4 regions of the Providencia sp. UF-183 genome follow, and region 1 is predicted to be linked to each of the others. Evidence: predicted binding sites of a transcription regulator. Region 1 holds the regulator's gene; each other region holds the start of a gene.

Region 1 (7,500 bases):
AACCAACGATAAGTGTCTTGATCTATCACCATGCTTTTTAGAACATGCTCTAAACGGCAATTGATCTGGTAGCGTTTAGGCGTAATGCCATACTCTTTTAAAAATTCCTTTTGAATGATGCGCAGATGTAAACCTGTCTCATCAGCAATGTCGGTGATTTTTTTTGTAGGATTACGATAGAGCAACTCAATGATGTCATCAGTAAAATGTGGCTTTTTGCTGGCTTTAGTTTGGGTAAAGCAATCTAACAATTCCTTAAAAGAGGAATTCGCGAGCGCTTCAAACCAGTTATCTTGCCAGATTTCACCGAGGGCAATGGGCCTATCCGTATAATTGAATATACGTTGGGGTAATAAAAAACGTAAGGCATCATGGCGGATACGCAGTACCATGGTTTTTGCATGGTTAGGGTTTGCTGTAAATGTGTTGATTCTCGGTATGATGAGTTGAAATGGGTTAGTCGTGGAGTAGCCATCGGCAGACATACAGATGGGATCTGATGAAACCCAAATCTCAGCCCCTGTCCCTGGAAATATTTTAATCGCACTGGTGAATTCTTTGATAATCAAAATAGAACTAACAAAGCCTTTCAATTCATCTGGCGGATAATATTGTTTCAACATCATACTTGAGCACTCATTATTTGATATGGCAATGATAGCGTTTTTTGACAAGAAAAATAACCATTGAAAACATGAGTTTTAGAAGATAAAAAAATAAAATGACTTTTTATTAGTGGAATACGCTTTAATTAGGTGAAAGTGGTTAGTGAATGATGCGTTAAAGCGCATTTTTAAGCAAATACTTCCTGTTACTGAATATGACAAAAGTGCCGCCAGTGCCTACAGTTAGCTTAAGAATAATATATTTGGTGAACGGTCAGTTTGTAATTAAAAACTGCGCCGCATAGCTGCGGCACAGTGTATAACGAATCTAAAGCAATTAATTTGCTTGGCAATCTGCTTGCTTCAATGTTTTTTCACATTTAACAGCACAACGTTGCATAAAGTAACCAATCGCCATTGGGATAATAGTAAAGGCCATCACACCCGTTGTTGCAAGAAGCGGGTCAAAGGCTAAAGCAGAAACTAACAAACTTGCCAAGAAACATAAGCCAAGTTGTAAGGCGTTTTGTAAGGCGGCTGCTTTACCACTTGCGCTAGGGAAGGTATTTAACGCTTTTGAAACGGCTATTGGGTACGACGCCCCGTTCATGGCAGCCATAAAGCAAAATGGAATTAAAATCATGGTTAATGATGGTGTGGTATAGATAGCCATGATGAATAAGATAGACATGCTAACCGCATAACCAATTAATAGTAGCGGGAATAAGGTTTCGGCACGTACTTTGGCTAAAACTAAACGGCAACCATAACCACCAACAATGAAAGCAAGAGTTTGGGGGATGTAGCTTAATCCAATATCCGCAGGGTTAAAGCCCATATTGCGCAGAATAAACGGCGAACCGGTTAGCCAAGCAAAAAAGCCCGCACTGCAAGAGGCATAAACTAAAACGTTGCCACTGAAGATTGGTGAGCTCAGTAATTTACCAAATGAAACTTTGGCTTGAGGCTGGTTTTCATCCTCGTGTTTTTTGACAGACACATTTTTGAGGAAAAACGTTGGTAACAGTAATAACACACCGACAGCCATCAAGATTAAAAAGATAGCTTCCCAAGTTTGGTGTTCGAGCACCCATGCTCCTAATAACGGCGCAAGTGCAGGGGAGAGCGCGACTAATGGCATGATTGATGCAAACACTTTTTGGGTGCTTGCCTCATCATAGCGGTCAATAACAAGGGCTTGCCATAAAACGGCGGCGGAGCAAACACCAACGGCTTGTAAAAAGCGTAAAGTTAATAACTGTGTTGCTGTAGTGACCCAAAAAATTGCCAAACTGCTCACAATAAAGATAGTCAGCCCAACAATTAACACTGGTTTGCGGCCAAGTTTGTCTGAAAGTGGGCCCCAAAGTAGCTGAGCAAACGCGAAGCCCGCTAAAAAGATACTGAGAGAAGCACTGATAGCCCCTTCGGTTGTGTGCAACGTGGTCTGCATTGCACCAAAAGCAGGCAGGTACATATCAATGGCTAAAAACCCCAACATGCTTAATCCAGCAAGATATAGCATAAATCCAGGGGAATTTTTTTTCGCAGTCGTCATAATTATTTACTTATCTGATATTTAAAAAAATGTTAACGGTAGTGCCATTGTATAGGCTATTTTTTTGTCTTGTGAAACGGTAATATTTGGATCTTGCCATCAAAATATTTGAAAGGAGATGCTATGTGGTCTGCTCATGCTCTTGAAGTGATTGATGCGGTTGCTCGGACGGGGAGTTTCAGTGGTGCCGCAGATGAGTTACACCGCGTGCCGTCGGCAATTAGCTATACAGTTAAACAAGTTGAAGAATGGTTGGCAGTCCCTTTGTTTGAACGGCGACACCGAGACGTTGTTTTAACCGAGGCAGGGCTGATTTTTATTAAAGAAAGCCGATCTGTTATCAAAAAAATGACAGAGACCCGTCATCAATGCCAACAAGCTGCGAATGGCTGGAGAGGTCAGTTCAGTATAGCGGTAGACTGCATCGTTAAGCCTCAACGCACCGAGCAGCTTATCCTCGATTTTTATCGTCATTTTCCTGATATTGAATTGTATATACACCCCGAGGTTTTTAATGGTGTTTGGGATGCATTAGCTGATGGTCGAGTAGATGTCGCCATTGGCGCAACACGGGCTTCACCAATTGGTGAACGTTATAGTTTTCGAGATATGGGGTTTATGTCGTGGATGTGTGTTGCAAGCCCTGACCATCCTTTAGCGAAAATAGGGCATAGCCTAACAGACGATGAAATGCGTGAGTATCCAAGTTTGTGCTTAGAAGATACATCTCGTAGCTTACCTAAACGCGATACTTGGGCGTTGGATAACCAACGGCGTTTAGTTGTCCCCTATTGGGAAAACGGCTTAGCCTGTTTAGCTAATGGGCTGTGTGTGGGGATGGTCCCTGAACATCGTGCAGCACCATTGTGTGCTGAAGGTAAATTGGTAGAATTGACACTGGCACAACCATTTCCATCAAGCCCATGCTGTTTAACATGGGTAGAGAAAAATACCTCTCCTGCGCTGAGTTGGTTATTAGATTATCTTGGTGATAATGAAACGCTCAACGCGGAGTGGTTATCAACATAAGTTGAGTTATCGGCGATAGTCAATAAATGGGCCGTCAGCAACAGAACGACGCTCAACGAGACGAGGGTGAACTTCAATAGTTTGAGCGTCTTCGCGCTTATTCACAATACGGTCTAGTAACATTGCGAACGCCATTTGACCCAAACGCTCTTTAGGTTGGTGGATTGTTGTCAATGCAGGGGTGAAATAGCGTGCGTTTCGCACATTGTCGTAACCGATGATGGAAATGTCTTGTGGAACACGCAAGCCCATTTCATCCGCGGCGCAAATAGCACCCATAGCCATGATATCACCACCACAGAAAACAGCAGTAGGGCGCTGTTTATGGCTTAAAATCTGCATCATCGCTTTATAGCCAGACTCTGGTTCAAAGTCCCCTTGAACAATCCACTCTTCTTTTAAGGTTACTTTGGCTTCTTCCATGGCTTTTTGGAAACCAGTCAGACGACCAATCCCTGTATTACGCTCAAGGGAGCCTGGGATCACACCAATGTCACGGTGACCTCTATCAATCAGGTAACGCCCTGCGAGATAGCCCCCATGGAATGAATTGTCGATAATGCTATCGGTGAAATCCCCGCGGGAAGTTCCCCAATCCATCACAACCATTGGAATATTACGATAATCTTCAAGCATCCCGATAAGTGTATCGGGGTATTCGGAACACATAACCAGCAAGCCATCGACACGTTTTTGCGCCAACATCTGTAAGTAGGCTTTTTGTTTACCAAGATTATTGTGAGAGTTACAGAGGATCAGTGTATAGCCTTTTTCGTAGCAGCTATTTTCAACGGACTCAATAACTTCTGCAAAGTAAGGGGCCTCACTTGATGTTGCTAACAAACCAATCGATTTGGTGTGGTTCACTTTTAAGCTACGGGCAACCGCACTAGGCGAATAATTGAGCGATTTGATAGCAGCCCAAACTGCCGCTTTGGTATCATCAGCCACAAAGCGCGTTTTATTAATAACATGGGATACGGTAGTGGTAGAGACGCCAGCGCGTTTCGCCACATCTTTAATCGTTGCCATGGGGGAACAAAACTCCTGACCAACTATAGGTCTCTCTAAGAATTCTAGTTAAAAAATTACCTGCATATTGATGCATAGATCCTTTGCTGGCAATAATTTAGCGATTTGTTGTCGATTTTGTCTGATCTAGCGCAAAAACGAAAGAAATAATTGATGTTATAACATGTGATATAGACACTGGTTTTGCTTTTTTGGATGTGTATACTCAGTAACCTTAATGTTTATGTGGTTATCATTAATTCAATTTTGTTAGGATGAGAGGAACTCATGGATACAGATGTTAAATATGGAATACTAGCAGCAGTGGGTTCATTAGCGATGATTATTTTCATTGCTGTACATTTATTTTAGTTGTGTTTCATCTTCATTGGGTGAATAAATAAGGGCGAGTAATAACTCGCCCTTATTCTATTGGGAAAACATATTAAATTAAGCTAAGTTCTCTTCTACGAACTTCCAGTTTACTAGCGCCCAGAAGTTTTCTAAGTATTTAGGGCGCGCATTACGGTAATCGATGTAGTAAGCGTGTTCCCAAATATCAACTGTTAAAACTGGTTTGTCGTCACCTGAAATAGGTGTTGCTGCATTGGAAGTATTGACGATTGCTAAGCTGCCATCGGCTTTCTTAACTAACCAAGTCCAACCTGCACCGAAGTTTTTGGTCGCTGCATCCGTAAATTGCGCTTTAAACTCAGCGAAAGAACCAAATGCCTTATTGATAGCATCTGCAACTTTACCTGTTGGCTCGCCACCTGCATTTGGCGCTAAGCAATTCCAATAAAAAGTATGGTTCCAAACTTGGGCAGCATTGTTAAATACGCCAGCTTCAGATGTTTTGATGATTTCTTCTAAAGATTTACCTTCAAAGTTAGTGCCTTTGATTAAGTTGTTTAAGTTAACAACGTAGGTATTGTGGTGTTTACCATAGTGGTATTCTAAGGTCTCAGCTGAAATATAAGGTTCTAAAGCATCTTTAGCATACGGTAGAGCGGGAAGTTCAAATGACATGACGTACTCCTTGATTGCTTTTGTATCAAAACATATGGGTGTTTGCTCGTAAAGTGAGCGAAATATTGTGCTTCGTTGTTTATCTACAGTTTTTTTGCCAGATGGCCTGTATGATTCTTAATATGTTAATAGTAACACGATTAACCCTATAAAGGGTAAAGGTAATCGTGTTGATAGTATGTTAACAACCAAATATTTGAATAATGTGTTATTGAAAGATAACGCCGTTAGGCGTTTTTACACATAAAAAGCGACCCTTGAAAGCTATTCAATTATATCGAGCATTTCTCGAAGAAGTTTCTCTGAAAGCATAGAACTTGCATCTGGTGGGAAATCCGTTCTCAGTGCAACATAACCTGTGAGTGCATTTTTTATAGAGGACTTAACTGAGTTTCGGTTGTGGCTAGCAAGAGTACTCGCCAGTATTTTCTCTGGGTCTAGGCCAAGTTGTTCTATGCGCCTAACTTCTCGTTGGGGCATCCCTGTACGGCGATACAACATTGGGCCAAGGATTTGCTCGCGAAAAAAAGAAATCATGCCAATTGCTTCATAGAGCTCACCACGTGCTAATTTAACGGTTGCATAATGAAGCCAAATCCATGCTCTTTCTTCAAACCAATTTGATGATTTTTCAGGCCAGTGGGGTTGTGATAATGCTAATTTCGCGTTGATGGTATTTTCTTCTCGTGCAAATAAGATGGCAGGGTTTTCAACACGATGTTCAAGCATATTCAAAGTGATAAATTTCAAATCCACATGTAAAAGCGGTGGGCCATATAAGCAAATTAGTAACCGAGGTTCTCCTACATGGTGCCCAGTGAAGGCATTAAGTAGTGAGCCGATATTACTTGCAAATTTTTGTTTATCAGATTGAATCTCATCGTAGTATTCATCTTTAATGACGAGGATAAAATCTAAATCTGAGTACTCATCAAATCCGCCATGCACAAGTGAGCCACCGCCAAGCAGTGCATCGACTCTAAAATCATGACGGATAATCGATATTAAGTGATTGATAAACGAGTAGTGAGAAGAGGGCAGCATGTCTGGAAGGCTCCTAAATTTAAAAAAGCCCTACAGAATAAGTTAACTAAGGCACTCATTGATTAAGATTAAATTAAAATTAGATAAAGTGGGTTGTAAAGGTTTTATATCAAGAGATTATGCAGGAACAATAGTAAGTAAGTATGGGATTTAGCCACGGACAACGACACTAGTTCCAGCCAATGAAGGTTCGTATTAAAAAAAGAACATTTATGAAAGCTATAGTGCTAAGTAAGTAGATAAAAGCTTTGAAAAATAGTGGCGTAATGTCCGGTTGTTGCCGATTTTTAATAATAAAAAATGCAATGAAAACAAAGAATGGAATGATTATTATCAGGGTTGTAATGGGGTTGCTGTGCATAAATTTCGTATTTTAGAAAAGTATAAGTTTATCCTTATTGGTAAGTAGCGCAAGCTCGATGTAAGGAAAACTAGGCTGATTTATTGCCATTTGAGAAGATTGACGTAAACGATAATAAAAGAAGAAGCGAAATATATTGGCGAATACGTAAAAAGGCTCGACAACTACGCCTAAAGTACAAGTAAATAGTATCTAAGTGAAAATGACGTGTTGCTGTAAAACAAGACATAGATTTATTTGACTTGAATCATAAATAAGTCACAATAGTAGCAAATCAAAAGAGGGGCAATCCCCCTCTTTTTTCATACAAATAGCCATCGACATATTTAAAACAAGATATCGTATTGCGTAGTATATTTTAGGGCTAAAAATCAACTATCTAGTTGATAAATAAAAATATACTAATCATGTTAATGTTAAGGAAGTAAAAATGACAACAATTGAAAGAATTGAGCGCCAAATTAAAGAAAACCCAATTTTATTATACATGAAGGGCTCACCAAAACTTCCGAGCTGTGGTTTTTCTGCTCAAGCGGTACAAGCCTTATCTTCATGTGGTGAGCGTTTCGCTTATGTCGATATTTTACAAAACCCAGATATTCGTGCAGAACTGCCAAAATATGCAAACTGGCCGACTTTCCCACAGTTATGGGTAGATGGTGAGCTAGTTGGCGGTTGTGACATCATTATGGAAATGTTTCAACGCGGTGAGTTGCAATCACTTATCAAAGAAACAGCTGATAAATATCGCCCAGAAGATGAAGCTAACGCATAATCTCTGATAATAAATCATAAAAAATCGCAGTAGGTAAAGGCAACGTGTTGTTTATCTACTGCGGTTTTTTTATTTATTTTTCGTCATC
Region 2 (7,500 bases), on a different contig from region 1:
GGGCTGTTCTGGCTAGTGTGGATTTTATTTTCGACGGTGACCAAAGGGATTGATGGCATGTCCCTCAATCTGTTTACCGAAATGACCCCGCCACCAAATACCGAAGGCGGTGGTTTAGCGAATGCGATCGTCGGAAGTGGTTTATTAATTTTATGGGCAACCGTGATTGGAACGCCTTTAGGGATTTTAGCGGGGATTTACTTGGCGGAATATGGCCGTAAGTCATGGTTAGCGTCTGTAACCCGCTTTATTAATGACATTTTGTTATCAGCACCATCTATCGTTGTTGGCTTGTTTGTGTACACCATCGTGGTGGCACAAATGCAGCACTTCTCTGGTTGGGCTGGGGTGATTGCACTGGCATTGCTGCAAATTCCTATTGTTATTCGTACCACTGAAAACATGCTGAAGTTGGTACCGGATAGCTTGCGTGAAGCGGCTTATGCTCTTGGAACGCCAAAATGGAAAATGATTTTATCCATTACATTAAAAGCATCAGTATCCGGGATTATTACAGGGATTTTACTGGCAATTGCGCGTATCGCGGGGGAAACCGCACCGCTTCTGTTTACTTCACTGTCGAACCAGTTCTGGAGTACAGATATGAGCGAGCCAATTGCTAACTTACCTGTGACTATTTTCAAATTCGCAATGAGTCCATTCTCCGAATGGCAAGAGCTTGCATGGGCTGGGGTGTTGTTGATTACCCTGTGTGTCCTGCTTATTAACATCATTGCCCGCGTTGTGTTTGCACAGAAAAAACACTAAGCGCCCGGATAAATAAAGATTTAGAGAGAAAGTAACCATGATTAATGCAAACGAAATTGCGAACAGTAAAATTAAAGTCCGTGACCTCAACTTCTATTATGGCAAGTTTCACGCACTGAAAAATATCTCTTTAGACATTGAGAAAAACAAAGTTACGGCGTTTATCGGCCCATCGGGTTGTGGTAAATCCACGTTATTACGTACTTTCAATAAAATGTATGAGCTGTACGGCGAACAACACGCACAAGGCGAAATCTTACTGGATGGTCAAAACATCCTGACAGACAAACAAGATATCGCATTATTACGTGCAAAAGTGGGCATGGTGTTCCAAAAACCAACACCATTCCCAATGTCTATTTACGACAACATCGCGTTTGGCGTGCGTTTGTTTGAAAAATTGTCTCGTGTGGAAATGGATGAGCGCGTGCAATGGGCATTAACCAAAGCGGCACTGTGGAATGAAACCAAAGACAAACTGCACCAAAGCGGTTACAGCTTGTCGGGGGGGCAGCAGCAGCGCTTGTGTATTGCTCGCGGTATTGCGATTCGCCCCGAAGTGTTATTGCTGGATGAGCCTTGTTCAGCATTGGACCCTATTTCCACAGGGCGTATTGAAGAGTTAATCAGTGAATTAAAATCAGAGTATACCGTCGTGATTGTTACCCACAACATGCAACAAGCCGCACGCTGTTCTGATTACACAGCATTTATGTATTTAGGTGAATTGGTTGAGTTTAATCATACCGATAAGATGTTCACCACCCCAGAAATGAAGCAAACTGAAGATTATATTACTGGCCGCTACGGTTGATATGGAGCCGACGATGGATACGCTGAATCACAACAAACATATATCTGGGCAGTTCAATGCGGAACTGGAACATATCCATACTGAATTAATGACGATGGGAGGGCTGGTCGAAGAACAGCTCACCAAAGCCATCACGGCGATGCATAATCAGGATGAAGCTCTAGCGCGCGAAGTTATCGAAAATGACCATAAAGTCAATATGATGGAAGTGGCCATTGATGAAGAGTGCGTAAAAATCATTGCCAAGCGTCAGCCAACGGCGAGTGACTTGCGACTGATTATGTCAATTTCTAAAACCATCGCGGAATTGGAACGTATCGGTGACGTTGCCGATAAAATCTGCCAAACCGCATTGGAGAAATTTTCGCAGCAACATCAGCCACTTCTCGTCAGTTTAGAATCACTAGGCCGCCATACGGTGCAAATGCTGCATGATGTGTTGGACGCGTTTGCACGTATGGATCTCGAAGAAGCCATCCGTATTTACCGCGAAGACGAGAAAGTGGACCAAGAGTACGAAGGTATTGTGCGTCAGTTAATGACTTACATGATGGAAGACCCTCGCACCATACCAAGCGTGCTAACAGCGCTGTTCTGTGCGCGCTCAATCGAGCGTATCGGTGACCGCTGCCAAAATATCTGTGAGTTTATTTTCTACTATGTGAAGGGGCAGGATTTCCGTCATGTGGGTGGGGATAATCTCGAGAAGATGCTCACCAAGTAATGCTCGTCATATTTCGTGCTGTGGCGGTGTTGGCTGCGCTCGCCTAACCACAATACGAACTATTTAGAGCATTGTTTCTGATGATGAGTTATTGCAGTTTCGGCACAACATGAAAGACTTAAAGTTAGAATCATTAATTAACGTATTTATATTGCAGGTAAATAATTTAGCTTAAATTTTTTATACAGACTTTCTTCTTGCTCAATAAGAGTCTATTGATGGTGAAAGCCATATTCGGGGGCCTTTGTTATAGAGTTTGCCCCTTTTTTATACACTCATATATTCCATTTTGTTATAAATATATTATTTAATATTATTTCAGGTGCTAAGAGATAGTTGATAGCGTGTGGTGGTCGATTTACATAAATTTACCACTAGGGGTATTCAATGAAAGCTCGTATTCTGACGACTGTTTTACTTACAGGTTTGGCGCTGACAGCGAATGTCGCTAGCGCAGATAAATTAGATGATATTAAACAAGCTGGTGTTATCCGCATCTCCGTATTTGATAGCAACCCACCATTTGGTTTTATTGACCCACAAACTAAAAAGTTAGCGGGTTATGACGTTGATATCGCGCAAGAAATTGCAGATAGCTTAGGGGTGAAACTTGAACTGCGTCCAACAAACCCTGCAAACCGTATTCCACTGCTGACCTCTGGTAAAGTTGACCTGATTGGGGCGAACTTCACCATTACCGATGAGCGTGCAAAACAGGTTGATTTCTCCATCCCTGATTTCGCCACAGGGCAAAAATTTATTGCTCGTAAAGGCGTATTAAAAACCCCTGATGACATCAAACCACTGCGTATTGGTGCCGATAAAGGAACGGTGCAGGAAGTGACGCTGCGTGAACGTTTCCCAGATACCAAAGTGATTTCTTATGACGATACCCCACAAGCATTTGCTGCGCTGCGTAATGGTAACGTCCAAGCGATTACCCAAGACGATGCAAAACTGGTTGGCTTATTAGGTAATCTACCAGAAAAAGTAAAAGTAGATTTTGAAATTTCACCGTTTAGCTTAACCAAAGAGTACCAAGCTCTGGCTGCTAGCAAAGGCGAAACGCGTTTAGTTGAAAACGTGAATGAAACCCTGCTGAAACTGGAAAAAGATGGTAAAGCCGAAGTGATTTATAACCGTTGGTTTGGTCCAGACACCAAAGCTGCCCAACCACGCGGTGACTTTAAATTTGCCCCACTGAGCGAACAACAACCACAGTCTTAATCGATAGTGGCAAGAAGTAAGTGATTTGAAACCCTGCACTGTGTGCGGGGTTCTTGGTTATACGGGGTGAGCTTTTTAGTCACAGGATGTGAAAGAAATAGGTCGTGAACTATGTTTGAGAAATTTGTCAGCGGTGATTTTTGGTCTGCGCATTTATTAGCGCCACAGTACCTTGAATGGTTCGGCTATGGCTTTGTTTTAACAGTCTGGATCTCGATTTGCACCATTATTGCTGCCACCTTTTTAGGCTTTTTAGTTGCATCAGCAAAGGATAGCCAGATTGCTCCTCTACGCTGGGGAGTGAGCATCTATATTTCTATTTTTAGAAACACGCCTTTGTTGGTGCAGTTATTCTTCTGGTATTTCGCCTCGGGAGAAATTCTCCCTTCTGCGGCGATGGAATGGCTAAATACGCCTCATGAAATCAACGTATTTGGGCTCACTGTAGGTTGGCCTTCTTTTGAATTTTTAGCCGGTTTTATTGGGTTAACGTTATACACCGTTCCCTTTATTGCAGAAGAAATTCGCGCGGGGATCCGTGGGGTACGCCAAGGCCAAAAATATGCCGCGTTTGCGCTGGGGCTGACTTCGTGGCAGGCGATGAAATTGGTGGTATTGCCTCAAGCGGTCAAAATCGCCATGCCGCCGTTACTTGGGCAGTATATGAATGTAGTGAAAAATTCCTCATTAACCATGGCGATTGGCGTCGCGGAGCTCTCTTATGTGTCTCGCCAAGTGGATAGCCAAACCTTACAAACCTTCACTGCATTTGGAGTAGCAACGGTGCTGTATATCGCCATTATTGCGTTGATGGAAGGCTGGGGACAATGGCGACTGCAACGTAACTTGGCTCAGGGGGTGTAACATGGATTTTTCAGTAATCGAACAAAATTGGCAATATTTACTGTTTGGGACTTTCCCTGATGGCCCATTAGAAGGGGCAGCGTTGACACTGGTGATTAGCTTGTTGGCAGGGGCGGCATCCATTGTCTTAGGGACATTGGGCGGTATTGCATTAGCCATGCTACGTGGCTTTTGGGTTAACCTATTTGCGGCAGTTTTAGGCTTTTTCCGTGCAATTCCTGTCATTATGTTGATATTTTGGACGTATTTCTTGTTGCCTATCTTATTAGGCACAGAGATCCCCGGGATCACCACGGTGGTCTGTGCACTCGCCTTGATCACATCGGCTTACTTAGCCCATGCTGTAAAAGCAGGGATCTTAGCAATAGGCGCAGGGCAATGGCAGGCAGGGTTGTCTCTTGGTTTCAGTCGTTGGCAAGTATTGTGGAATATCGTTTTACCCCAAGCGTTACGTATGATGGTGCCGTCGTTTATTAACCAATGGGTGGCGTTGATTAAAGACACTTCATTAGCCTATGTTGTGGGTGTGGCAGAATTATCTTTCTTAGCAACTCAAGTGAATAACCGCGAAATGGTTTATCCACTGGAAGTTTTCTTATTCGTGGCATTTATCTATTTTGTGATGTGCTTTGCGGTAGAAATCATTGCCAATGTAGTGGCAAAAAAACTCAGTGCACAAAATGACCCGCACAAGCTGGCGGCAAGGCGCAGCTTATTATTTTGGCGTAGACAAAAATTGTTAGCACTATCCTAAATAGGAATGGCGGTTTTTATACCGCCATCTTACCAAAACCCATTTTTATTCTTTTTCATAATTCATCGCGTTGTATCAGTTAGTTAGGACATTTTGCCTGTTGAACTTCACGCAATCGTTTTCTTTTGCGATTTTTAATTGTAGTATAGGGCGAAAAAAACTTTTTTTGGGCGCGATATCTAATGAGTAATCAATCTTCTAGCTCGGCACAACCGCAGAGCTTGTTTCAGCGTGTTTTTAAATTACAAGAACACGGCACAACCGCACGAACTGAAGTTGTTGCTGGCTTCACAACCTTCCTGACGATGGTGTATATCGTCTTTGTTAACCCTCAAATTTTGTCAATTGCAGGCATGGACATCAAAGCGGTATTCGTTACCACCTGCTTGATTGCGGCAATTGGCAGTATTTTGATGGGCTTACTCGCTAACTTACCGATTGCGGTTGCACCGGCGATGGGGCTGAATGCCTTCTTTGCATTCGTGGTGGTTGGCGCGATGGGGTATTCATGGCAAGTGGCGATGGGCGCTGTTTTCTGGGGCGCAGTTGGCTTATTTATCCTGACATTATTCCGCATTCGTTACTGGATTATTGCTAATATCCCTCTGAGCTTACGTGTGGGGATCACCAGCGGTATTGGTTTATTTATCGCGATGATGGGGTTGAAAAACTCCGGTATTATCGTGGCAAACCCAGATACACTAGTGTCAATCGGTAACTTAACACACCATAACGTGTGGTTAGGCGCGCTGGGCTTCTTTATTATTGCTATCTTAGCCGCGCGTAACATCCATGCGGCGGTGTTAGTGTCTATTGCCGTGACTACCTTAATTGGTCTGGCTCTGGGAGATGTGCAATACACCGGTATTTTCTCTATTCCACCCAGTATCACTAGCGTAGTAGGGCAAGTGGACTTCGCTGGCTCATTAGATTTAGCGCTATCTGGCGTGATTTTTGCCTTTATGTTGGTCAATTTATTTGACTCATCAGGCACCATGATTGGTGTGACAGACAAAGCTGGGATCACTAATGAACGAGGAACGTTCCCGCGGATGAAGCAAGCTTTGTATGTCGATAGCTTAAGCTCTGTTGCTGGTTCGGCAATGGGAACCTCATCGGTAACGGCCTATATTGAAAGCTCTTCAGGGGTGTCAGTCGGTGGGCGTACGGGGTTAACAGCAGTTGTTGTCGGCATCTTATTCCTATTGACCATGTTTATCTCTCCACTTGCGGGTATGGTTCCTGCTTATGCAACCGCGGGCGCATTGATTTACGTCGGTGTGTTGATGACATCAAGCCTGACTCGCGTGAAATGGGATGACTTAACGGAATCTGTCCCTGCATTTATTACCGCAGTGATGATGCCGTTTAGCTTCTCGATTACCGAAGGGATTGCGTTAGGGTTTATTGCGTACTGTGCGATGAAAATCGGGACAGGGCGCTGGCGTGATCTGGGCCTGTGCGTGATTTTAGTGGCGGCGATGTTTTTGCTTAAAATGATTTTAGTCGACGCCTAAAATGTTCTTCATACTTCAAGCTGTGGCGTGAATGCTCGTCATATTTTGCGCCGTAGCGTTGTTGGCTGCGGTTGCTAACCCTAGTCACATACTTATGTATGCTCCTAGGGATTAGCAACTCTTGCCGCCTTGCTACAGCACAAACTATTTAGAGCATTGGAGCACTAGCTCTTCCCATATTATGAACTGTGGCAGTGGACTATTAATTTTTCCTTTCTGAATGACTTCTTATCCTCTACATGCAACTCGAATTATTTAAGGTATAATCAGTAAAGTACTGTTGCGAAGGCAGGGTGGAATAAAAAATCCGCTGAAATTGCAAACTAGTGCTTTCCCCCTTTATGGGATCCTGCTAGATTTCGCAGCAGAAACTGACTTTATCAAGGTATCAGACCATGAACGCACCAAAAAAACCGGCAGCTAAGCCAAAGAAAAAATACCGTAAAACCAAAGAAGAATTAAACGCGGAAGGCCGTGAACGTAAACGCGAGAAAAAACATCGTGGGAATAAGTCAGGCAGCCGTAATCAAGACTCATCATCGAATAATCAAAAGAGTGGACAGAATTCGTTAGTTGACCCACGTTTGGGTAGCAAAAAGCCGATCCCTTTAATTATCGATGAAAAACAAGTATCTAAGCCTGTTATTGAGAAAAAACAGCCAGTTGTTAAAGAAAAACTGACGCCTGAAAAAGAGTTAGAGCTGTTAGAAAGCGATGACCGCTTAGATAGCTTATTAGCGCGCCTAGAAGATGGCGAAACGGTTAATGCAGAAGAGCAAAAATACATCAATACCTGTTTAGACCGTATTGACGAACTGATGAATATCTTAGG
Region 3 (7,500 bases), on a different contig from region 1:
TAAAGGTTTCACCGCCCGCTGCTTTTGCTGATTTATCTGTGCCACGTAATGCTGTGTACATACGCTCTAACGCAGTACGCGCTTGCTTCAGGTTTTCTTCTGTGTAATTCAGTTGGCTACGATAATGGCCTGAAAGCAGGAAGTAACGCACTGTTTCGGCATCGTAATACTCGAGCACATCACGAATCGTGAAGAAGTTATTGAGAGACTTCGACATTTTCTCTCTATCAACCATCACCATCCCTGAGTGCATCCAATAGTTAACATATGGGCCATCATGAGCACAGGTCGATTGCGCAATTTCATTTTCATGATGCGGGAACATTAAGTCCGAACCACCACCGTGAATATCAAAATGATTACCCAATGTTTTGCTATTCATCGCAGAACACTCAATGTGCCAACCCGGGCGGCCTAAGCCCCATGGTGACTCCCAGCTTGGCTCCCCTTCTTTGGACATTTTCCAAAGCACGAAATCCATTGGGTTACGTTTAACGTCTGCAACTTCAACGCGAGCACCCGCTTGAAGCTGTTCTAAATCTTGACGAGATAACAGCCCGTAATTTGGGTCAGTTTTCACTTCAAACATCACATCGCCGTTATCCGCCACATAAGCATGGCCACGTTCGATTAAGCTTTCAGTTAGCTCAATAATTTCGCCGATGTGGCGTGTGGCACGTGGTTCGCTATCAGGGCGTAGAATATTCAACGCATCAAAATCTTTGTGCATTTCCGCTAACATGCGAGTGGTGAGTTCTTCAACACTTTCGTTATTTTCTGCAGCACGTTTAATGATTTTATCGTCGATATCCGTCACGTTGCGAACATAATTCAAATCATAGCCTAAATAGCGCAAATAACGGCTAATTGCATCAAATGCCACAAATGTACGGCCATGGCCGATATGACACAAGTCGTAGATAGTGATGCCACACACATACATCCCAATCTTTCCTGCGTGGATGGGCTTAAACTCTTCTTTTTGACGACTTAGTGTATTAAAAATTTGTAGCATCTGGACTTTTCCATGTAAGTGAAAAATGATTATCGATTTCTATCGGTAAAATACCATGTTATTGAACCCCGATCACCTTAAGAATGCAAGGGTTTACCCTGCCTTTTCTTGTTGAATTCAACAGGCATTTAATACACACCTATTATGCTATAAAGCACCGGCAAAATGCACTGTCACTTCAAGTCGGGTTTTATCTGTGATATAAACGTGCAGATCTCAACGCTTTCGCAAGATAGCGCACAAAAAACAATTATTCAGGATAGCTATTATGGTTACATTTCATACCAATCACGGCGACATTGTTATCAAAACATTTGACGATAAAGCGCCAGTCACAGTCGAAAACTTTTTAACTTACTGCCGTGAAGGTTTTTACAATAATACCATTTTCCACCGTGTTATTAACGGCTTCATGATCCAAGGCGGTGGTTTTGAGCCGGGCATGGAACAAAAAAACACGAAAGCGCCTATTAAAAACGAAGCAAACAACGGCTTAAAAAACACCCGTGGTACGCTGGCAATGGCTCGTACTAACGACCCTCACTCTGCCACCGCACAATTCTTTATCAACGTTGCTGATAATGACTTCTTAAACTTCCGTTCAGAGCGCCCAGATGGCTGGGGTTACTGCGTATTTGCTGAAGTCGTTGAAGGCATGGACGTGGTTGATAAAATCAAAGGCGTTTCTACTGGCCGTAGCGGTTTCCACCAAGACGTTCCTCGTGAAGATGTTGTGATTGAAAAAGTGACTGTCAGCGAGTAATCCTGCCTCTATGTCCACTTACATCATTGCAGATCTGCATTTGAGTGAAGATGAACCGGCGATCACCGCCGGTTTTATCAATTTTATTCAACAGCAAGCCATCCACGCCGATAGCCTGTATATCCTCGGTGATTTTTTCAATTATTGGGTGGGCGACGACGATAACACCCCGCTTCATCAACGTGTCGCAAACGAGCTAAAACAGCTCACAGCAAAAGGCATTCCTTGTTATTTCATTCATGGCAACCGCGATTTTTTAATCGGTAAACGCTATGCCAAGCAGTGTGGAATGACAATTTTGCCCCAAGAAACCCTTCTCGATATTTATGATAAGCGCATTTTAATTCTACACGGTGATACCTTGTGCACCGATGATATGGCTTATCAAAACTACCGTAAAAAAGTTCACACGCCTTGGATCCAACGTGTTTTTCTCACACTTCCGCTGTTTATTCGCCGTCGGATTGCGCAAAAAATGCGTCAAAACAGCCAATATGCCAGTAGCATGAAAGCGGAATCCATTATGGATGTTAATCCACAAGCGGTTGTTGACGCACTACAAAGACACCAAGCCCAATGGATGATCCACGGCCATACCCACCGCCCCGCCATTCATGAAATCAATATTGGCGGAAAGCTACATTTCCGTGGAGTATTAGGTGCATGGCACCATGACGGTTCTGCCTTTGTGATTAATGAACAAGGCATCGAACTGATTTTCTTTCCCTTCGAATAACCACAGACAATTTCTTGGTCGTAAACGCGACCGTTTGCTTATTTATTAATCACGCAAACGTTTTCCTTGCTGCTTTGTCGTGATATGATCGACTCAATTCAATTCTCCACCTTCGGGTGACGTTTTTTTCAATACAGGAAAGCACCAAATGACTGCCCAAGCTTCTGCTCAATCTGCGGCAAAAATCGCCATTGTTATGGGTTCGAAAAGTGATTGGACGACCATGCAGCACGCTGCTGATGTATTAACCGAACTCCAAATTCCTTTTCACGTCGAAATTGTCTCCGCACACCGTACACCCGATAAACTGTTTTCATTTGCCGAAACTGCCAAAGCAAACGGCTTTGATGTAATTATTGCAGGCGCTGGTGGTGCAGCCCATTTACCGGGGATGTTAGCGGCCAAAACCTTAGTGCCTGTTTTTGGTGTTCCTGTACAAAGTGCCGCACTCAGTGGAGTTGATAGCTTATATTCCATCGTCCAGATGCCAAAAGGCATTCCTGTGGGCACCTTGGCGATTGGTAAAGCAGGTGCTGCAAATGCCGCATTACTAGCGGCGCAAGTCTTAGCTATCGCTGATGACGCTGTTTTTAAGCGCTTATCCACATGGCGTGAAACACAAACTAACGACGTACTCAATAACCCAGACCCGAGGGACGCGTAATGAAACCCGTTTGCGTACTGGGTAACGGTCAACTCGGCCGTATGTTGCGCCAAGCTGGTGAGCCGCTGGGCATCGCGGTATTCCCTGTTGGGCTAGATGCAGAACCTGAAGCCGTTCCTTATCAGCAAAGTGTGATCACCGCTGAAATCGAACGTTGGCCTGAAACGCCATTGACCAAAGAATTAGCACGCCACAATGCCTTTATTAACCGCGATATTTTCCCGCGTTTAGCCGACCGCTTTCCGCAAAAGAGCCTGTTTGATAGTTTAAATTTGTCAACCGCCCCTTGGGCACTGCTTGAATCCCCAGAACAATGGTCTGAATTATTCGCCTCACTAGGTGATTTTCTGATAGTCAAGCGCAGAACAGGCGGTTATGACGGGCGCGGCCAATGGCGTGTACGCCCCGGCGATGAAATCAATCTACCTGCTGAAATCTACGGTGAATGCATTGTCGAGCAAGGCATCCCTTTTGATGCTGAAGTGTCTGTCATTGGTGCACGTAATGCTGCGGGTGAATCCGTTTTTTACCCTATCACTCACAATTTGCACCAAGAAGGCATCTTACGCACCAGCGTTGCGTTCCCAAAATCCACAAATCCCCAGCAAGAGACCGCACAAACTATGTTAAGTGCGGTGATGGATGAGCTTGGTTATATTGGTGTGATGGCGATGGAATGCTTTGTTGTCGGCGACACACTGCTTATCAATGAAATTGCCCCTCGCGTACATAATAGCGGGCACTGGACACAAAACGGGGCCTCAATCAGCCAATTTGAGTTGCATTTACGTGCCATTTTGAATCTGCCAATGCCATCCCCTGAAGTATTCAGCCCTGCGGTGATGGTGAACTTAATTGGTACTGGTGTGAATATTGATTGGCTCAATTTGCCACTCGTCCACTTGCATTGGTATGAAAAAGAGGTGCGCCCAGCCCGCAAAGTTGGCCACTTAAACCTCTCCCACAGCGATTGCCCACTGTTAGCCGAAACCCTTAGCGCATTAATTCCTCTGTTACCAAATGAGTACAAAAGTGGCATTGAGTGGGCAAATGCAAAATTAGACTGGTACTCTCGTCAATAAATAGGGAAAATAGCCCTTAATCGATGCCCGAACTTGTTTTCGGGCATTCTGCTATTTTCGCCGTCATCCAGATGATAACTCTCCTGACTAAAGGTGTGCGGCATGACTGGAGTTACTATGTCCTCGCAGCATTTTAGTCCGTTTTATCAGTGGTGTATTTTAGTTCTGTTAGGGCTAGTGTATTTTTTAGCCACTGCGACCACTTTCACCTCATTAGGTGTTGTTTTGCCCGAAATGATCAGCGAACTAAAGTGGAGCTGGAGTGAAGCAGGTTTCGGCTTTACCTTATTAGGTCTAACTTGCGGGTTAGCAAGTTTCCTACCTTCCCTGTTAATCCGTAAAGTCGGTGTGCGAGCCACATTATTGCTCGGCACCTTGGTGTTCGTTGCAGGCTTTTATAGTCTTTATTCCACCAACACCATCAGCACCTATTTCTTAGGAACCGCCTTGATTGGTATTGGTTTTACCTTATTAGCTACCGTGCCCGGCACTTACGTACTTTCCCGATTATTTGAAAAACAGTCCCTCGCTTTTGGCTTGTATTTCACCATTGGTGGGCTCGGTGGGGTTGCAGGGCCATGGATTTATTTCTACGCCTCAAACCAATTGGGCTCGTGGCGTATGCACTGGGTTTTATGCGCGGTCTATCTCAGCATCGTCACACTTATCACTATCTTTATGCTGCGAGAAGGTAAACAAGAGCAAGAACACGCCAAAAAAGTGATGCAAAAACAGGTCAGTAATGCAAGCAAACCCATTTACCGTACTGCCGAAGTATGGACAGTTGGACGCGCTCTGCGTACGTGGCAATTTTATTTAATCGCTGCAACTTATACGTCATTTTTATGGTGTGGGATTACCGTAAATAGCTTTGCAGTTGCCCATATTGAAGAACGAGGCTTCGGTATGACAGTAGCGGTTTCATTACTGAGTACGATGGCTTTTGTAAATGCATTCTCACGTTTTATTGGTGGGGCTGCTGGAGAATGGCTGGAGCCGAAAAAACTGCTTATTGGCAGCTTAATTATTATGGTGTTAGGGGTTATCTTCCTCAGTATCGCAAGCTCTTGGTTCTGGTTAATTTTATTTGTGCTGTTTGTAGGGATTGGTTACGGCATGACATTCTTGGCCTCAAGCGTTTTGCTATCAAACTACTTTGGCCGCGGGCCTTATTTAGAGCTATTTTCTGTGGTTAACTTGATTTCAACTATTGCCTGTTTAGCGCCATTTATCGCAGGTGGGATCAAGGACTACACAGGTAGCTTCACCCCCGCATTTTTAGTGATTACCGCCCCTGTTGTGGTGATCCTCGGTTTGACCTTAATGATGAAACCACCTTCCCTCAACGCCAAATAAAAAATCCCGAGCACAAGCTCGGGAAAATAATAACCAAGGGAAAATGATCAGAAAACCAGATATTGGATCAAAACATGCGTTTCATATTGTGCCACCATAAACCACAATGAGGTGGCACAAAGTCAATCAAGGCTTTAACAATTCAGGCACTTTCAACAGAATAAACTCGTTATCATCGGCTTTATTAGGATCACGGCTCGATGAAAATGGGTAGTTATTGTCATTTCCAACAATAATATGTTCGCCGTCAACCACGTCCACGTTCTCAATCGTGAAGAATGGGAAAGTAAACACCCCATCATTCAGTGGCTTTCTAGCCTGACTATTTGGGTCTTTAATATTCATTAAATCAATGTACGCCTGCTTATCAACCGCACCGCCGACGTTTTCGTCTGAAAATGCAATGCGGTATACGCGTTTAAATTTCGCGAGGTTACTAAAGCAATTTTCCGTGTTTGCACTGCCCGCGGCGCAGGCTTTATCCGATGTCCCCTCACCATTATCACGTTCGATAATTAAGCCGTGGGTCTCATCGATTAAATTAAAATCGCCGATAGCATTTTGATTGTCTTCAAATACATACAACCAACTTCTACCTGTCCAATCTTGTTTTTTCACATCAAACTCAAGAATGCGAGCAGCACGTTTGCCATCTACATTTTCATAATCTTGTTTCTCATCTACCCAAATCGCCCCTTCAAGCATTGGGTACAGTTTTGAACCGTCTGGCGAGGAGGCCATCCCTTCAAATCCTTTTGAGCGATTAACTTGGAAAGCCACTTTATCCGTTGGTTTACCCGGTGTGGTGACTTGGTAATGATCAGGGGAAACCACTTTTTTGCCATCGACTTGTGTTTCAAACAGGGCTAGCACTTTGCCATCCAAATCCATTTTTAACAGGTATGGGCCAAATTCATCCCCTACCCATAACGCGCCATTCGCAAATTGAAAACTTTCTGGGTCAAAATCACTGCCCGTTAAATAACGTTCCTTTGTGCTCTCATTAATAATATGAAAAGGAATAATTTTATCGGGATCATGGAAAAAAACCGTTTTGAGTGGTGTGGTTTTGCCTGATTTAAAATCGATATCATATTGCGTCACATACAGCATCGAGTCTGGTGAATTCACTTTATTACCGAACCCATTATCCGTTAACACCCAATAGGTACCATCCGCCATACGTTTAATCCCCGAATGGCCTTGTAATGGCTGCCCTTTAATTGGAATGTGTTTTCCTGTTGGGCGATCAGCGGATTTTCCTTCCACTTTACCGAGGGTATCAACGCGTGTCCCCGTGGTGAATTTACCGCTAACTTGTAAGTCTGAAGGCGCATTTTGTGGTGCAGGCACCGTGGAATCAACAGGAAGAATAGAATGCCCCGCTAATGTGGCAGGCACTTCTTGTTGAGCGAACCCTGAGAGGCTGAATGAAATCAAGCTTGCCAATAAAGAAAACGAGCCAACTTTTTGTTTAACTGAGCGTTTAATTGAATTTTTATGCTGCATGGTTATGTTTCCATTTTAAGGCTATCAATAATCGACGGCGGAATCATAACTTGAGTGAATGACGGTTTTGTGAAGGATTGAAGACAGTTATTTTAATTGGGCGTAAATGATTTCACGCCCAATTATTCTTTATAAACTAATCACCCATTGGGTAATCGGCGGTGCTGGCTGCCTGTGCCTAATAAACGCAAGCCTAACCAGCCACCACAAATAGACAGCAAAATAGCCGCGCACAGAGGCAATAACACCCACATACGCCATTCAGGTTGCCATGGGAAATCAAACACTTTGCTCTGCAATAACCACAGGGCAATTTCAGCACCAAAGGCTGCGGCAAGGCCTGCCATTAAGCCAAGCAATGCAAACTCGCTCCAT
Region 4 (7,500 bases), on a different contig from region 1:
AATTGCATTAGAAGACTTATTGGTTGCCAAAGAAAACTAATCCCTTTTAACGCTCCTAGTATACTCATATCTTTACTATCTCGAGATAGACATGACGAGATGATGGCTACACATTCCTATACAGGTGCTTTATGCAAATCATGTACATTTATATCCATTGCATATAGTAAATACAAAATCATTGAGATTTGAAAGATACAAATAGAAAACATAAGTATGGTATCTATTCATTAGATAATTAAGGATACCATCATGCCCGACAAAATAACTTCATTAAATAAAACACCCTTTACCCAATCAAAATTTTTAAATTTTTTAGAAACAGATGGCTCTAAATTTTTCAAGGAAAACATACTGGGTATTGCAAATTCAAAAGAACCTTTCTTTGGCTTTTGTTATGGCACATCTGTCAAATTCTTACATTATAGTGATATAGGTTTAGAGCAAAACTTTATCAATACTTACAACGGATACCTAGATAACATTGCCGCTAACAACGCGATGTTGCAAAAAAAACGCAGTGATTTAGCGATGACATCTGTTTCAGACTATAAAAAGCACGCAGAAAAAAAACGCCTAGTTAAACAAGGAAATAAACTACTTAAGGAAATATTTGATATACAAAAACTACGATGTAACTCAGCATACAATTATAATTTATCACTACATATCCCATTATCCTCTGCCACCCTCGAAGAAAAAAATTTTTTGAAATTGATAGACCTAGCCTTAAATGAAAACCTTGAGCAATGTAAAGGTAAAGACGATAGAATGCTAAAAATAACTATGGCATCATTAATTCCTGACAATAGTAAGTGTGCAAAAGAAATATACTCATTGAATTCAAGTGAAATTTCAAGACCAGATACTGAAATACAAAAAGAAGCATCCGACATTATTGAACCCATCATTAATAAAAAAATAAATCAAACAAAAATTAATAACCTATTAGATTTAATGCTAATTTTCACAAACGAAAAAATAGAAAAAAGCTGGCTAGATACAAATAAGCAACAAAACTTAACCACCAGTATAAAAATGCAAGATGAATATGAAGAAATGACAAAATTAAATGATTTTATGGATATAATTAGAGCATGTGAAGATGAAAACCAAAATTATATATTCTTAAGTCAAAGTCACGCTTGCGCAATTAATATCAAGAAAAACAATGAAAGTGAAACCTATCAATTTTTTGACCCCAACGAAGGTATTTATCAATCTCATGACGTCGATGAGTTCACTTCTTTTCTAAAAAGTTTTATGGCTAAACATGAGGAATATGAATTTATAAAAGATAGCGATTCTAATTATCAAATTTCATTTGTTAAACTTAATAGAATAGATACAATTTCAAATAAGCATAAAGAAACAAAAGTTTTTGATAGCAATTTAAAAACAAACAAATTACTGGCATTAGATAACTTTGAGGCCGTATTCAAAAGAAAATCATTCAAAAATTTGATACCAAAAAATAAAACCTATCGCATTGTACACCGTCATTTTGACAAGAAAAATCACCTCGTCACATTAGCGTTTCATTACACTAAATCAAAGAATGATATGCAAAAGACCATCTACTCGTCGAACATTGCAACCCCGATCCTTCATCAAGTTATACAAAATAACCTAGCGCTATTGAAAAAAACGGATGATGACATTTTCATTGATAAAAAAGGCCATATTTACCCTGTCGAACCCAATATTTCTATGGGTAATTTTGATCTTAATACTGACCCTAGTGTTATATTTGGCTCAAAAACACTTAATAACCAAGTATAAATATTGTCTTAATTTATTTAGCCCCTTGCCAGCGATTAAATAAATCCTGCTCAAGTTCAATATCAAATTGGTCTAAAACGCGGTTCACTGTTTGGTTAACAATGTCTTGGATAGTTTGCGGTTGATGGTAAAACGCTGGCATGGGTGGCATAATTACCGCCCCCATTTCAGCCGCTTGCACCATTAATTTCAAATGCCCAACATGCAATGGCGTTTCACGTACTCCAAGGACTAATTTCTTGCCTTCTTTAAGTACGACATCCGCCGCTCTTGTCACTAAGGTGTCGGTATAGCTATGAACAATACCAGAAAGGGTTTTCATGGTACAAGGCATAATCACCATGCCGGCGGTACGAAACGAACCTGATGAAATGGCCGCTGCAATATCGCGGCTATCGTAGTTGTGGTCTGCAAGTTGCTGTACGTCTTTCACGCTGTATTGGGTTTCTAGTGCTAATGTTTGGCGGGCAGCGGCGCTCATCACTAAATGGGTTTCAACCTGTTCGACAGGTTTCAGTACCTCAAGCAACCTGACGCCATAAATCGCCCCACTCGCTCCAGTTAACCCAATAATCAGTTTTTTCATTTCTCTGCCCAATCCACGGTAATTTCTGAAGATTATATACTAAATTACGTGCGGTTGTTGGTGCCTATCCGAATAATCAATATTTTGGGGATGTGAGATTGCCAAGGATAATTCATGTTGTAGTGACTATAGAACGAATGAATTTTCTAGATAGTTTAATTGGTACAAATATTACTTAACGAATACCTTAAATTATTCATGTTGTAGGTAGGCGGCAAACAAACGAGACCCTAGGAGCGTAGATAACTACGTGACTAGGGCGAATTTGTGAAGCCAACACACCTACAACTTGAAGAATGATAGGTATTTTAGCCTTCGTTGTAGATTTCCAAATCCTCGACTTCACTCTTATCTTTCAACTTCAGCTCGTCGTCTTTACGTAAGTTTTCCAGATAATCTAAATAACTTTGGTCAATGTCTTTGGTGACATAAATGCCATCAAATACAGAACATTCGAACTCAGTAATTTCTGGGTTTTCCTCACGAACAGCATCAACTAGGTCGGATAAATCTTGGAAAATTAACCCATCTGCGCCAATTAATTTACGAATTTCATCCACTTCACGGCCATGAGCAATCAGCTCGTTGGCATTTGGCATATCAATACCATACACGTTCGGGAAGCGAACTTCCGGCGCTGCTGAGGCAAAATAGACGTTCTTAGCACCCGCTTCACGCGCTAATTCAACAATTTGCTCAGACGTTGTGCCGCGGACAATAGAATCATCGATTAATAACACATTCTTGTCGCGAAACTCTGCGCGGTTAGCATTCAGTTTACGACGTACCGATTTACGGCGCTCTTGTTGACCCGGCATGATAAACGTACGGCCGACATAACGGTTTTTAACAAAACCTTGGCGGTAGGGTTTATTCAAGATATGAGCGATTTCTAAGGCAATATCGCAAGAGGTTTCTGGGATTGGGATCACTACATCGATGTTGAGATCTTCCCACTCACGCGCAATTTTCGCGCCGAGTTTTTGGCCCATACGTAACCTTGCGTTATACACCGACACTTTGTCGATAAAGGAATCTTGGCGAGCAAAATAGACGTATTCAAAAATACATGGTGTCAATTGTGGGTTGTCAGAGCATTGGCGTGTGAATAATTGGCCTTTCTCTGTGACATATACCGCTTCGCCCGGAGCGACATCACGTAAAAATTCAAAACCGAGCGTATCGAGCGCGACACTTTCAGAGGCAACCATATACTCATGTTCGCCATTTTCGGTGATACGGCGGCCTAATACTAACGGGCGAATACCGTGAGGGTCGCGAAACGCTAACATGCCATGGCCGATAATCAGGGCGACACAAGCGTAGGCGCCACGCAGCTTTTTGTGCATCGCGGCGACTGCGCTAAAAACGTTGTCTGGTTCAAGAGGGAAATGGTCAAATCTATCCAGTTCATACGCCAGCACGTTAAGCAAAATCTCAGAATCCGACGTCGTATTAACATGGCGACGCGCGGTTTCAAACAAACTGCGTGTGAGTTCGTGTGCGTTTGTCAGATTACCATTATGAGCAAGCGTGATACCAAATGGTGAGTTCACGTAAAAAGGCTGCGCTTCTGAAGCACTGGAACTGCCTGCGGTTGGGTAACGAACATGCCCTAACCCCATGCAACCTTGTAACCGAAGCATATGGCGCGTTTCAAACACATCTTTCACAAGGCCATTCGCTTTACGTAAACGAATATTATTTTTGCCATCAATAGTGGCAATACCTGCTGCATCTTGCCCACGGTGCTGGAGCACTGTTAAAGCATCATAAATTGATTGGTTAACTGGTGTAACACCAGCGATCCCGACAATACCGCACATTTGGTCTTTCCTCATCAGCCAGACGGAGAGATGTTCTCCGGTAGGAAACTTGACGCATTTTGCAGGTAGTCAAAAAACCACCTGATAATATGACTGAACTGTGGAATAAACTCTGAACGCTGCCAATCCTCACTTTGAGGAAGCGGTGTAAAGGTATCGAGAAAGAACAACAAAGCCGATACAATCAACACACCACGCAGAGCACCGAAGCAAATCCCCAGAACACGATCAGTGCCTGATAAACCCGTTTTTTGCACTAAAGAGCTAATCACATAGTTCACCACCGCGCCTACAATTAATGTGGCAATAAATAATGCGGCGATGGCGATGCCGTTTCGCACCAGTACATCCTCAAAGCGGGTAAAGTAGTCCGCTAAATAAGGGTAAAATGTACTTGCGACAAAAAAAGCACAGCCCCATGTCACCAGTGATAGTGCCTCACGAACAAAACCACGGATCAAGCTAACCAGTGCCGAGAAGCCAATAATGGCGATAATTGCGTAATCTATCCAGACCATATTTCATCCAAAATTTGCACTCACGACATCAGCGAAGTGCATTCTAACAGAAAACGAAAACGTTTGCGTAACCATTTTTCTATCTATTTACAAAAAATAGCGGCGAAAAGAAAAAATCATAATCGCCGCAGTAAGTTACTAAATCCCCTTACCTTTTAGGGATTATTGTGTCTATTTATTAGGGTTTAAATGTTTGAATTATCCCTTTTGTCCCAGTAATCGCGTTAAGTTCAGGAAGAGCAGCTTCTAGCTTTTGTCTAGATGCCTCAGGCCCGACATAAATACGCGTAAGTTTATTGTTCACGGGCTTAGCTGGAACGGTATACACTTGGTAACCCGATAACCGTAACTTCGCCACAATCTCCTCAACCTTGTTCGCATTGTTCAATGCAATGACTTGAACCACAAACGCTTTGCCTTGCGGCTCAGGTTTTACCTCTGGTTTCGGTTCGGGCTTAGGTTCTGGTTTCGGCTGTGGTTTTGGTTCCGGCTTAGGCTCTGGTTTAGGTTCTGGCTTCGGCTCAGGTTTTATTGGCTCGACTGTCGCAGGGACATTTGCCGCCACTTGTTCATTTTGCTGCTGGGTAATCGCCTCTGATAGCATGGCCTCAGAAGCCCCTTCCGAAGAAGCACTCGCACTATTATGTGCTAATGGTGCAATCGCTTCGATATCTTCTTCGTCACCCGGTTTCGGGATAATAGGAATGGCCGCAAATTCATTTTCATTATATTTCTTATCGCCATCAAGAAGCGCAGGAAGTACGATGACCCCTGCCGCAACCAGAACAATGACGCCAGCAAGACGATTTTGAAATTTACTAGCCACCAGCACTATCCTTTTTGGTTTTCTAATAACATCATGACATGAGCGACGGTGTGAAATGACCCACAAACCACAATCACGTCTTGTTCTTGCGCATCAACACAGGCTTGCTGCCACGCTTTTTCAACACTATCAAACACATTGGCTTTAGCGATATGCTGGCTCAATTGAGCCACATCTGCCCCTCTAAATTCAGTTAATGGGGCTAGATACCAATCCGTCACTTCCTGCGATAAACACTCAAGAGTGCCTTTAATGTCTTTATCGCCAAGCATTCCAACAACTGCACGAATACGGCGACCTTCAACCGCAGGTAAGCCAGCTAATTTACTGACTAAATACCCTGCCGCATGGGGGTTATGCGCCACATCCAAAATCATTAATGGCTTCTCGCCAATAATTTGGAAACGCCCCGGCAATTGAGCTGATTTTAAACCTTGGACAATAGCGGTATCCGTGACTTTTTTAGCAATATCTGCATCAATTTGCAGTAAGCAGCTAATCACACCTAATGCTGTTGCTGCATTTGCCAGCGGCACATTCGGTAATGGCAGATTATGCCACTCACGTTGCGAACTTTGCCAAGACCAACTCGCTGCTTGTTCGCTATATTGCCAATCGACGCCACGGCGGAACAGTATCGTGCCAATTTTATCGGCATATTGCCCAATCGACTCTGGCATATCAGGCTCGCCCACCACGCCATAATGACCTTGACGGAAAATACCCGCTTTTTCATGACCGATATGTTCACGATCAGAACCCAGCCAATCGGTATGATCGAGCGCAATGCTGGTAATGGCTGCAATATCTGCATCCACCACGTTGGTGGCATCTAAACGCCCACCTAAGCCCACCTCTAAGATAACGATATCCAGTTTAGCTTGCTTAAATAATTGTAGTGCAGCCAACGTGCCATATTCAAAGTAAGTGAGCGAAATATTTTCACGCTGCGCTTCAATGGTGGCAAACGCTTCACAGAAATCAGACTCGGAAAGTTCTTTCCCTTGAATACGCACACGTTCAGTGTAGCGCACTAAATGCGGAGAACTGTAAACACCCACTTTTAACCCCGCTGCCATCAAAATTGATTCCAGCGTATGGCAGGTGGTGCCTTTTCCATTGGTGCCTGTGACGGTGATAACTCTAGGAGCAGGTTGCGTCAGGTTCATGTGCCGAGCAACTTGGCCGACTCGTTCCAACCCCATGTCGATATTTTGGCTATGCAGGTCAGTGAGATAAGAAAGCCAAGCCTCCAAAGGAGACTTGGCTGTAGGAATGATTAGATTACTCATCATTTTTTTTATGCTTTGCAGAATCCTTTTCTGGTTCTTCGGCATTGATCTCATCAATGGCATTTAGGTCGATTTCTACCGTTTCTGCCACAATGATTGGCGTTTCAGTGAAACTTGGTTTGTTGGTTAACATCGCCAAAATTTCAGCCAGACGATCACGCATTTCAGGGCGACGAACGATCATGTCGATGGCGCCTTTTTCCAGTAAGAATTCACTGCGTTGGAAGCCTTGTGGCAGCTTTTCACGTACAGTTTGTTCGATAACACGCGGACCTGCGAAGCCGATCAGCGCTTTCGGTTCTGCCACGTTGATATCACCTAACATGGCTAAACTTGCTGAAACACCGCCCATGGTTGGGTCAGTTAACACAGAAATGTATGGTAAACCGCGCTCTTGCATTTTTGCTAAAGCAGCACTGGTTTTCGCCATTTGCATCAATGATAACAACGCTTCTTGCATACGTGCACCGCCGCTTGACGAGAAACACACCAGCGGACAGTTATCTTCCAGCGCTTGCTCTACCGCACGGACAAAACGCGCACCCACGACGGAGGCCATTGAGCCACCCATAAAAGCAAATTCAAACGCAGCAGCGACGACAGGCATCCCTTTTAAGGTTCCTTTCATCACGATCATTGCATCTTTTTCGCCAGTTTCTTTCTGTGCTGC

What was found. The regulator PurR, encoded in region 1, represses purine synthesis genes. The targets are predictions, from matches to a motif close to CANGCAAACGTTTGCNTG.
Region 2: a site for PurR is predicted at 5,260-5,277, ahead of AC4IFT_RS11090 (NCS2 family permease). Genes of this name have one in related genera too.
Region 3: a site for PurR is predicted at 2,565-2,582, ahead of purE (5-(carboxyamino)imidazole ribonucleotide mutase). Genes of this name have one in related genera too.
Region 4: a site for PurR is predicted at 4,765-4,782, ahead of cvpA (colicin V production protein). Genes of this name have one in related genera too.

What each region holds. Positions count from the first base shown of each region.
Region 1 is NZ_JBSICD010000020.1:3,392-10,891, forward strand. It holds gene AC4IFT_RS16940 (helix-turn-helix transcriptional regulator) at 1-626, opposite strand, end outside; gene punC (purine nucleoside transporter PunC) at 943-2,166, opposite strand; gene punR (DNA-binding transcriptional activator PunR) at 2,287-3,192, shown strand; gene purR (HTH-type transcriptional repressor PurR) at 3,199-4,224, opposite strand; gene sodB (superoxide dismutase [Fe]) at 4,654-5,232, opposite strand; gene AC4IFT_RS16965 (nucleotidyltransferase domain-containing protein) at 5,497-6,276, opposite strand; gene AC4IFT_RS16970 (Grx4 family monothiol glutaredoxin) at 7,068-7,412, shown strand; gene rnt (ribonuclease T) at 7,486-7,500, opposite strand, start outside.
Region 2 is NZ_JBSICD010000009.1:193,520-201,019, forward strand. It holds gene pstA (phosphate ABC transporter permease PstA) at 1-768, shown strand, start outside; gene pstB (phosphate ABC transporter ATP-binding protein PstB) at 806-1,582, shown strand; gene phoU (phosphate signaling complex protein PhoU) at 1,596-2,306, shown strand; gene AC4IFT_RS11075 (ABC transporter substrate-binding protein) at 2,694-3,533, shown strand; gene AC4IFT_RS11080 (amino acid ABC transporter permease) at 3,645-4,397, shown strand; gene AC4IFT_RS11085 (amino acid ABC transporter permease) at 4,399-5,151, shown strand; gene AC4IFT_RS11090 (NCS2 family permease) at 5,334-6,668, shown strand; gene yihI (Der GTPase-activating protein YihI) at 7,064-7,500, shown strand, end outside.
Region 3 is NZ_JBSICD010000001.1:201,481-208,980, reverse strand. It holds gene cysS (cysteine--tRNA ligase) at 1-1,015, opposite strand, end outside; gene ppiB (peptidylprolyl isomerase B) at 1,284-1,778, shown strand; gene lpxH (UDP-2,3-diacylglucosamine diphosphatase) at 1,789-2,514, shown strand; gene purE (5-(carboxyamino)imidazole ribonucleotide mutase) at 2,663-3,178, shown strand; gene purK (5-(carboxyamino)imidazole ribonucleotide synthase) at 3,178-4,260, shown strand; gene AC4IFT_RS00805 (MFS transporter) at 4,363-5,616, shown strand; gene AC4IFT_RS00800 (esterase-like activity of phytase family protein) at 5,743-7,125, opposite strand; gene ybbP (putative ABC transporter permease subunit YbbP) at 7,266-7,500, opposite strand, start outside.
Region 4 is NZ_JBSICD010000004.1:65,002-72,501, reverse strand. It holds gene AC4IFT_RS04640 (TIGR01777 family oxidoreductase) at 1-40, shown strand, start outside; gene AC4IFT_RS04635 (YopT-type cysteine protease domain-containing protein) at 253-1,782, shown strand; gene AC4IFT_RS04630 (UbiX family flavin prenyltransferase) at 1,796-2,368, opposite strand; gene purF (amidophosphoribosyltransferase) at 2,677-4,194, opposite strand; gene cvpA (colicin V production protein) at 4,209-4,712, opposite strand; gene dedD (cell division protein DedD) at 4,891-5,538, opposite strand; gene folC (bifunctional tetrahydrofolate synthase/dihydrofolate synthase) at 5,544-6,833, opposite strand; gene accD (acetyl-CoA carboxylase, carboxyltransferase subunit beta) at 6,823-7,500, opposite strand, start outside.